Regions from separate parts of the Pseudomonas sp. TE4620 genome, predicted to be linked through region 1. Evidence: predicted binding sites of a transcription regulator. Region 1 holds the regulator's gene; each other region holds the start of a gene.
What was found. Region 1 encodes FliA, which starts transcription of late flagellar genes. Its sites were predicted from a motif close to CTAAAGTTTNNNNNNNNNNNGCCGNTAA; they were not measured.
Positions count from the first base shown of each region.

Region 2: ACZ9A3_RS25635 (methyl-accepting chemotaxis protein) is a predicted target of FliA. The motif match lies at 1,966-1,993, and genes of this name have one in related genera.
Region 3: ACZ9A3_RS02400 (methyl-accepting chemotaxis protein) is a predicted target of FliA. The motif match lies at 1,286-1,313, and genes of this name have one in related genera.

Region 1 covers NZ_JBWBQO010000001.1:979,870-983,141, reverse strand. The annotation lists gene ACZ9A3_RS04705 (chemotaxis protein CheA) at 1-455, opposite strand, end outside; gene ACZ9A3_RS04700 (protein phosphatase CheZ) at 468-1,256, opposite strand; gene ACZ9A3_RS04695 (chemotaxis response regulator CheY) at 1,276-1,650, opposite strand; gene fliA (RNA polymerase sigma factor FliA) at 1,754-2,494, opposite strand; gene fleN (flagellar synthesis regulator FleN) at 2,491-3,272, opposite strand, start outside.
Region 2 covers NZ_JBWBQO010000001.1:5,526,504-5,529,775, reverse strand. The annotation lists gene ACZ9A3_RS25650 (formimidoylglutamate deiminase) at 1-934, shown strand, start outside; gene ACZ9A3_RS25645 (lipocalin family protein) at 999-1,574, opposite strand; gene ACZ9A3_RS25640 (outer membrane protein assembly factor BamE) at 1,571-1,825, opposite strand; gene ACZ9A3_RS25635 (methyl-accepting chemotaxis protein) at 2,060-3,272, shown strand, end outside.
Region 3 covers NZ_JBWBQO010000001.1:510,630-513,901, forward strand. The annotation lists gene ydcS (putative ABC transporter substrate-binding protein YdcS) at 1-390, opposite strand, end outside; gene ACZ9A3_RS02395 (tellurite resistance TerB family protein) at 543-1,262, shown strand; gene ACZ9A3_RS02400 (methyl-accepting chemotaxis protein) at 1,393-3,015, shown strand; gene ACZ9A3_RS02405 (chemotaxis protein CheW) at 3,023-3,272, shown strand, end outside.

The sequences.
Region 1 (3,272 bases):
GCCTCGGCCGCCGGTGCTTCAAGCACCTCGGGCTCAGCGGCAGGGGCTGGTGCTTCGTCTTCCCCGGCAGGCTCGGCCAGGCGCGACAGCGCCGCCAGCAGCTCTGGGGTCGCCGGGGTGATGTCGCTGCGCTCGCGAACCTGGCCGAACATGCTGTTGACCGTGTCCAGGGCTTCCAGGACCACGTCCATCAGTTCGGAGTCGACGCGTCGGGCACCCTTGCGCAGGATGTCGAACACGTTTTCGGCGATATGGCAGCACTCCACCAGCTCGTTGAGCTGGAGGAAGCCGGCGCCCCCTTTTACAGTGTGAAAACCGCGAAAGATCGCATTGAGCAGGTCGGCATCATCCGGTCGGCTTTCCAGCTCGACCAATTGCTCGGACAGTTGCTCAAGAATTTCGCCGGCTTCTACCAGGAAATCCTGAAGGATTTCTTCATCGGCGCCGAAGCTCATTAAACGTGCTCCCTAAAAACCCAGACTGGACAGCAGATCGTCGACATCGTCCTGACCGGACACAACGTCTTCACGCTTATCGGCATGAATCTGCGGACCTTCACCCCGAGTCGGATGTTTTTCTTGATCTTTTTCAGCGCGCAGCTGCTGGTGGTCATGTTCGATACCGGCAAAACGGTCAACTTGACTTGCCATCAGCACGAGCTTGAGCAGATTGCTTTCTACTTCGGTGACCAGCGCCGTGACGCGTTTGATCACCTGGCCGGTCAGGTCTTGGTAGTCCTGAGCCAGAAGAATGTCATTGAGGTGGCTGGCGACCTTGCGGTTGCCCTCCTCGCTGCGCGTCAGGAAACTGTCGACACGCTTGGCCAGCTCACGGAACTCCGGTGCCGCCACTTCGCGGCGCATGAAGCGCTGCCAGTCGACACTCAGCGCCTTGGCCTCGTCGCTCAGTTCGTTGAGTACCGGCGTGCTGGCTTCGACCAGGTCCATGGTGCGGTTGGCCGCGCCCTCGGTCAGCTTGACCACGTAGGACAGGCGTTCGGTCGCATCGGTGATCTGCGACACTTCCTCGGCTTGCGGCATGTGCGGGTCGATCTGGAAACTGACGATCGCGCTGTGCAGCTCGCGGGTGAGTTTGCCGACTTCCTGATACAGGCCAAGGTCACGGGTCTGGTTCAGCTGATGGATCAGTTGCACCGCGTCGCCGAACTTGCCTCGTTCAAGGCTGTCGACCAGTTCCCGGGCGTGTTTCTTGAGTGTCGACTCAAACTCGCCCAAGGATGATTGTGTTTGCTCCATAGCGCCCCCGTGGCGTACCTCAGCTATTGACGCGCTCGAAGATCTTTTCGATCTTTTCTTTCAGCACCTGGGCGGTGAACGGCTTGACCACGTAGCCGTTGACCCCGGCCTGGGCGGCTTCGATGATCTGCTCGCGCTTGGCTTCGGCAGTCACCATCAGCACCGGCAGGTGCTTGAGGCGCTCATCGGCACGCACTTTGCGCAGCAGGTCGATACCGGACATGCCAGGCATGTTCCAGTCGGTCACCAGAAAGTCGAAATGACCGCTTTCGAGCATCGGCAGTGCGGTGTTGCCGTCGTCGGCTTCCTGGGTGTTGGTAAAGCCCAGATCACGCAACAGGTTCTTGATGATCCGCCGCATCGTCGAAAAGTCGTCCACGATGAGGATTTTCATGTCTTTGTTCAATTAGACCTCCAAGCAGTCTTTAACGCGTTCAGCGCGGAACGCGCATTCAATCAATTCGGCACTACATTTCACGACTGCATCGAACCTGCGTTCAACGCGCCCGCCATTCCCCCAGGCGACCACGCAAACGTGCCGCGCACTGGCTGTGCAACTGGCTGACACGCGACTCGCTCACCCCCAGGACCTCACCGATCTCCTTGAGGTTGAGCTCTTCGTCGTAGTACAGCGCCAGGACCAGACGCTCGCGTTCCGGCAGGTTGGCGATGGCATCGGCCAGGGCTGCCTGAAAACGCTCGTCTTCCAGATCGCGCGAAGGCTCGAGCTGGGCACTGGCACCGTCCTCGTGCAGGCCTTCATGTTCGCCGTCCTGCAACAGGTCGTCGAAACTGAACAGGCGGCTGCCCAGGGTGTCATTCAAAATCCCGTAATAATCATCGAGACTCAATTGAAGTTCGGCAGCAACCTCGTGATCTTTAGCGTCACGGCCGGTTTTTGCTTCAATTGCACGAATCGCGTCACTGACCATGCGGGTATTGCGGTGTACCGAACGCGGCGCCCAGTCGCCCTTGCGCACTTCATCGAGCATGGCGCCACGGATGCGGATGCCGGCGTAGGTCTCGAAACTGGCCCCCTTGCTGGCGTCATACTTGTTGGCGACTTCGAGCAGGCCGATCATCCCGGCCTGGATCAGGTCCTCCACCTGCACACTGGCCGGCAGACGTGCCAGCAAGTGGTAGGCGATGCGCTTGACCAGCGGCGCGTAACGCTCGATCAGTTCGTACTGGGCGTCACGCGAAGCCTTGCTGTACATCCGATAACCACTGGCGTTCATAGCACCGGACCCGCACTCGTCGGTTGCACCAGGCGCTCGACGAAGAACTCCAGGTGCCCCCGTGGGTTGGCAGGCAGCGGCCAGCTATCGACCTTCTGGGCAATGGCCTTGAATGCCAGCGCGCACTTGGAACGCGGGAAGGCTTCATAGACCGCTCGCTGCTTCTGCACCGCCTTGCGCACACATTCGTCGTAAGGCACCGCACCGACGTATTGTAGGGCGACATCGAGGAAGCGATCAGTGACCTTGGTCAACTTGGCGAACAGGTTGCGCCCTTCCTGAGGGCTCTGGGCCATGTTGGCGAGGACGCGGAAGCGGTTCATGCCGTAATCGCGGTTGAGCAGCTTGATCAGCGCGTAGGCGTCAGTGATCGAAGTGGGCTCGTCGCACACCACCAGCAGCACTTCCTGGGCGGCGCGGACAAAACTGACTACCGAGTCACCGATACCTGCAGCGGTGTCGATCACCAGCACATCGAGGTTGTCGCCGATCTCGCTGAAGGCCTGGATCAGGCCGGCGTGCTGGGCCGGAGCCAGGTGCACCATGCTCTGCGTGCCCGAGGCCGCCGGCACGATGCGCACACCGCCGGGGCCTTGCAGCAGCACGTCGCGCAGTTCGCAACGGCCTTCAATGACATCGGCCAGGGTGCGCTTGGGCGTCAGGCCCAGCAGCACATCAACGTTGGCCAGGCCCAGGTCGGCGTCCAGCAGCATGACCCGACGGCCAAGCTCAGCCAGCGCCAATGACAGGTTCACTGACACGTTAGTCTTGCCAACGC
Region 2 (3,272 bases), 4.5 Mb from region 1:
GGCGCGCGCCAGCGGCATCGGCCTGACCCTGCTGCCGGTGCTGTACAGCCACTCCGGCTTTGGCGGGCAAGCACCGAACGAAGGCCAGCGGCGCTTTATCAACAGCACCGAACAGTACCTGAACCTGCAGGCACGCCTGGCACCGCTGCTCGCCGAGCAGCCGGCGCAGGCCCTGGGCCTGTGTTTCCATTCGTTGCGCGCGGTGACTCCGGAGCAGATCGCCGAGGTCATGGCTGCCAGCGACAAGGCCTGTCCGGTGCACATCCATATCGCCGAGCAACAGAAAGAAGTTGACGACTGCCTGGCCTGGAGCGGGCGCCGGCCGTTGCAGTGGCTCTACGAGAACACCGAAGTAAATCAGCGCTGGTGCCTGGTGCACGCCACCCATGCCGAGCCCGACGAAGTCGAGTTGATGGCCCGCAGCGGCGCGGTCGCCGGCTTGTGCCTGACCACCGAGGCGAACCTGGGCGACGGCATCTTCCCGGCCGTGGATTACCTGGCCTGCGGCGGGCGCCTGGGGATTGGTTCGGACAGCCATGTGTCATTGAGCGTGGTAGAGGAATTGCGCTGGCTGGAATATGGCCAGCGTTTGCGTGACCAGCGCCGTAACCGCCTGTACCGCGGCGATCAGCCGATGGTCGGGCGCACCCTGTACGACGCCGCCCTGAGTGGCGGCGCCCAGGCCATGGGCCAGCCGATTGGCGAACTGGCGGTGGGCAAGCGCGCGGACTGGCTGGTGCTCGATGGCAACGACCCGTACCTGGCGACAGCCAGTGAAGACGGCATTCTCAACCGCTGGCTGTTTGCCGGCGGTGACCGTCAGGTGCGCGATGTGATGGTCAACGGCCAGTGGGTCGTGCGCCAGGGTCGCCATGCCCAGGAAGAAGACAGCGCACGGGAATTTGCCGGGGTGCTGCGCAGCCTGTTGGGCTGATTACGCCATCGCGGGGCGAGCCCGCTCCTACACTGTCGGAGTTGGCTTGCCAGCGATTTGGGTATCAAGGCTTGTGCGCCGCCATGTCCTTGTCCGTTACCCGCCAGATCAGCCGCTGGGTGTCGTAGCCTTGCTGGCGCGCCTTGGCCAGCAGGCTTTCGCGCTGCAACGCCGGAATGGTCGGGGTGCGCGAAAGTATCCACAGGTACTTGCGATCCGGATTGCCGACCAGCGCGGTCTGGTACTTGTCGTCGACGTAAAGGATCCAGTAGTTGCCCTTGGCGACCCCAGGCAGCAAGGTCGAGAACCAGTTGTCGAACTCCACCCAGAGCTTGTCGGTCTTGCCCGGCACCTGCGCAGTGGCCGTGCCGCTGGCCTCCTGCCATTCACCTTGCAGGGTCTGACAGCGGTTGAGCACCCCGACATTACCGTCCGGCTTGAGGTTGTAATGAGCCTCGGACTGGGCGCAGTCGCGCTGGAAGAACATCGGCAGCCGCGCCAGTTCATACCACTTGCCCTGGTAGCGCTTGAGGTCGACGCTGCCGGCAGTCTTGGGCTCCAGCGAGCCTGCGCCGGTGCTGGCACAGCCGCCGAGGATCAACCCGGCGCACAGCGCCAGCAGCAGATGCAACCGCTTCATTTGAGGCCCTGCCCGGAATACATCAGCACTTTGTCACCGGCGTACTGGACACTGATAAAGGTCTTCTGGTCGCCCCAGGTGCAGCTGGACATGCCCAGGGCGCCCGAGCAATCGGTCGGCGCGCCGAGCAGTTTTTCGACCTCGGCCTTGGCCATCCCGGACTTGAGCTGTGAATAGTTTTCCTGGTTGATCTTGTTGCACGCAGTGAGGAACACGCACAAGGACAGCAGGGCGAGGGAACGCAACGACATGAAGGGTCACTCCTGGACATGAGGGTGCAGGCGCGGTGGCCTACCGACAGCTTAGAAGGGAAAAAGCTCATCCGGTTCCCGAGCGCCCAGGTTTTGTTGGCGTCAAAGCCCCGCCATTGGTCGACTGGTGAGTTCTGCGATTAATCTTTTGCCCATAACGGACGACACAGGAAGGCGCTGCGACCGATTGCCGCGCCCCACCCGTTGACCCGCCTTGTGCAGACAGACCTCGCAATGACAAAAAACCTGAAGTTCAGCCACAAGATTCTGCTCGCCGCCGCCCTGGTGGTCGCTGTCGCCTTCACCTGTTTCATCCTGTTCAACGATTACCGCCAGCGCCAGACCCTGCGCAGCAACACCGAAGCCTCGATGCAGGAGCTCGGCAGCCTGACCAGCAGCAATATCCAGACCTGGCTGCAAAGCCGCATGCAGCTGCTGCAGTCGCTGTCCCAGCAAGTCGCCATCGATGGCGCCAGCAAGGACAGCCTGACCCGCAGCCTGAGCTTGCCGGTGTACGGCAGCAATTTTTTGCTGACCTACTTCGGTGGCCAGGACGGCTACATGCAGTCGGTGCCGCTGGGCAATCGCGCAGCCGACTACGACCCGCGGGTGCGCGGCTGGTACAAGGCCGCCACCAGCGCCGGCCAGACCATCATTACCGAGCCGTACATTTCCGCTTCGGCCAACAAGCTGGTGATCACCCTGGCCACCCCGGTGCAGCACCAGGGCCGGCTGATCGGCGTCAACGGCGTCGACACCGATCTGGATAGCATCAGCGCGATCATCAACGCGCTGAACTTCGACGGCCACGGCCAGGCCTTCATCGTCAACGGCGCGGGCAAGATCCTCGTCCACCCGAAAGCCGACCTGGTGCTGAAGGACCTCAGCGACGCCTACCCGCAAGACACCCCGCAGGTCGGCAGCGGCCTGAAAGAAGCCGAGCTCAACGGCCACAAGCAGTTCATCACCTTCACCAAGGTCAACGGCGTGGCGTCGGCGGACTGGTACGTGGCGCTGGAGCTCGACCAGGATTTCGCCTTCGCCATGCTCAGCGAACTGCGCACTTCTGCAGTGGTGGCCACGGTGATTGCCGTGCTGATCATCATCGCCCTGCTCGGCGTGCTGATTCGTGTGCTGATGGAGCCGCTGCACGTGATGGGCCGGGCCATGCACGACATCGCCGAAGGCGAAGGCGACCTGACCCGGCGCCTGCGCATTCATGGCCAGGACGAATTCGGTAGCCTCGGCCAATCGTTCAACCGTTTTGTCGAGCGTATTCACGAGTCGATCCGCGAAGTGGCCTCGGCCACCGGCCAGGTCAACGAAGTGGCGCTGCGCGTGGTCAGTGCCTCGAACGCCTCGATCCACAATGCCGACCAGCAGTCGAGCCGCACCAGCAGCGTCGCTGCGGCGATCAACCAGCTCGGCGCCGCTGCCCAGGAAATCG
Region 3 (3,272 bases), 470 kb from region 1:
GCCGTCCTTGAGCCGCGGGTCGAGGTTCTTCCAGTTGGGGATCAGCGCGGTGTTGATCGGCTGCACGCGCTTGCCGGCGATCAGGCGCAGCGAGGCGTCACCGGAGGCGGTGACCAGGTCGTAACCGCCCTTGGTCATCAGGCTGACCATCTCGTCGGAGGTGGCGGCGGTCTTGACGCTGACCTTGCAGCCGGTGTCCTTCTCGAAGCCGGTCACCCAGTCGTAGGCCTTGTCGCTTTCACCGCGCTCGATGTAACCCGGCCAGGCGACGATATCCAGCTGGCCTTCGCCGGCGCCCACGGCTTTCAGGGGTTCGGCGGCCTGCAGGCTGGCGCTGGCCAGCAGGGCGGTGCTCAGGGCGCAGAGCGTGGCGGTCTTGTGCACGAACATGGTGTTCCCTCTTGTTGGAATTATCTCGGGGCGGTGAAAGTGCAGGTATAGCTGGTTTAAGCGTAGGCAACATCTGGAAGCAAATGCATTCAGCTTCGCTTCAGCCTGCGGCAGTACTCTTTGGGCTTCTTTCCTCCCCATGGAGATGCCCCATGAACACCCGCGGCTTGCTTGATCAACTGCTCAAATCCGGCCAGGACCTGCTGCAGAACCAGGGCGGCAAAAGCCCTGCCGGCAAATCCGGCGGCCTTGGCGACCTGCTCGGCGGCAAGGGCGGTGGTGGCCTGGGCAGCCTGCTCTCCGGTGCCGGCGGCGGTGCTCTGGCAGCAGGGGCGATGGGCTTGCTGATGGGCAACAAAAAGGCTCGCAAGTACGGCGGCAAGGCCCTGACCTACGGCGGCCTGGCGGCCCTCGGGGTGATCGCCTACAAGGCCTACGGCAACTGGCAGGCCAAGCAGGGCACTGCGGTGCAGGGTGAGCCGCAAACCCTCGACCGCCTGCCGCCGGCCCAGGTCGAGCAGCACAGCCAGGCGATCCTCAAGGCGCTGGTGGCAGCGGCCAAGTCCGATGGCCATGTCGATGACCGCGAGCGGGCGCTGATCGAGGGCGAATTCGTCAAGCTGTCCAGCGACCAGGAACTGCAACACTGGCTGCACGCCGAGCTGAACAAACCGCTGGACCCGGCCGACGTCGCCCGCGCCGCCAGCACCCCGGAAATGGCCGCCGAAATGTACATCGCCAGTGTCATGCTGGTGGACGAGGAGCATTTCATGGAGCGTGCCTACCTGGACGAACTGGCGCGCCAGCTCAAGCTTGACCCGGCGCTCAAGAGCGAGCTGGAAAACCAGGTAAAACTTGCTGCCAGTCAATGAAACCGGGCTAATGGCCAGTATCTAGCCCGTTTGGCCCGATCCAGCCGTTAAGTCAGCCGCAAAAGCGCGCAGCCGCTGGGCTATACTCTGCCCATTTTTCCTGCTCGCGTAGAACACTTGAGGGCTGACTGTGAAAAACTGGACCTTGCGCCAACGGATCCTGGCGAGCTTCGCCGTGATTATCGCCATCATGTCGCTGATGGTGGTCGCTGCCTATTCGCGACTGGTGGCCATAGAGTCCGGCGAGGAAGCGGTGCGAACCGACAGCATCCCCGGGGTCTACTACAGCTCCATGATCCGCAGCGCCTGGGTCGACAGCTATGTACTGACCCAGCAGCTGGTGGGCCTGAGCGACCACCGCGAGCTCACCTCGGCCGACATGGAGCTGTACAAGGGCTTTGAAGAGCGCCTCAAACAGCACATGGCCAGCTACCAGGCGACCATTCGCGAGAAGGACGACCAGGCCAGCTTCGACCAGTTCGGCCAGCTCGAAGCGGGCTACCTGAAAGCGGTGGATAGCGTCCTGGAGGCCTACCGCAAGAAGGATTACCCCGAAGCCCAGCGCCTGCTCGCCGAGGTGCTGACCCCGGCCTGGGTCGATGGCCGCAAGCACCTGAACGGGGTGATCGAGCGCAACCGTCATTCGGCCGAATCCGCCACCGACTCCATCGTCAGCGCCGTGGCCACGGCCAAGTTCAGCATGATCGTCTCGCTGTTGCTGGCGATTGTCGCCGCAACCATCTGCGGCCTGGTGCTGATGCGCGCCATCACCGCACCGATGCAGCGTATCGTCCATGCCCTGGACAAGCTCAGCGGCGGCGACCTCAGCGTGCGCCTGAACCTGGACCGCAAGGATGAGTTCGGCGCGGTGGAAACCGGCTTCAACGAAATGATGGGCGAACTGACCAACCTGGTGTCCCAGGCCCAGCGCTCCTCGGTGCAGGTCACCACTTCGGTGACCGAGATTGCCGCCACCTCCAAGCAGCAACAGGCCACCGCCACCGAGACCGCCGCCACCACCACCGAAATCGGCGCCACTTCGCGGGAAATCGCCGCGACTTCCCGCGACCTGGTGCGGACCATGACCGAAGTGACCTCGGCCGCCGACCAGGCCTCGATCCTGGCCGGCTCCGGCCAGCAGGGCCTGGCGCGCATGGAAGAGACCATGCACCAGGTGATGGGCGCGGCCGATCTGGTCAACAACAAGCTGGCGATCCTCAACGAGAAGGCCGGCAACATCAACCAGGTGGTGGTGACCATCGTCAAGGTCGCCGACCAGACCAACCTGCTGTCGCTCAACGCCGCCATCGAGGCGGAAAAAGCCGGTGAGTACGGCCGTGGTTTCGCCGTGGTCGCCACTGAAGTGCGGCGCCTGGCCGACCAGACTGCCGTGGCTACCTACGACATCGAGCAGATGGTTCGCGAGATCCAGTCGGCGGTGTCGGCCGGGGTCATGGGCATGGACAAGTTCTCCGAAGAAGTACGCCGCGGCATGTTCGAGGTGCAGCAGGTCGGCGAGCAACTGACCCAGATCATTCACCAGGTCCAGGCCCTGGCGCCGCGGGTGTTGATGGTCAATGAAGGCATGCAGGCCCAGGCCACCGGCGCCGAACAGATCAACCATGCCCTGGCGCAGTTGGGCGATGCCAGCAGCCAGACGGTCGAATCGTTGCGCCAGGCCAGCTTTGCCATTGACGAACTGAGCCAGGTGGCCACCGGCCTGCGTGGCGGCGTGTCGCGGTTCAAAGTCTGACCTGCCGATGAACGACCTTCAGCCTCGCCGCAACCAGGATGCGGCCTCCCACGGCACCCTGTACCTGGTGTTTCGCATCGGCGACCAGCGCTTTGCCCTGGACGCCCATGAGGTCGCCGAAGTGCTGCCGCGCCTGCCGCTCAAGCCCATTGCCCAGACCCCGGCCTGGGTGGCCGGGGTGCTGGCGCATCGTGGCGCGCTGGTACCGGTGATCGACGTCGGCGCCTTGAGCTTCGGTTTGCCGGCGCCGGTGCGCA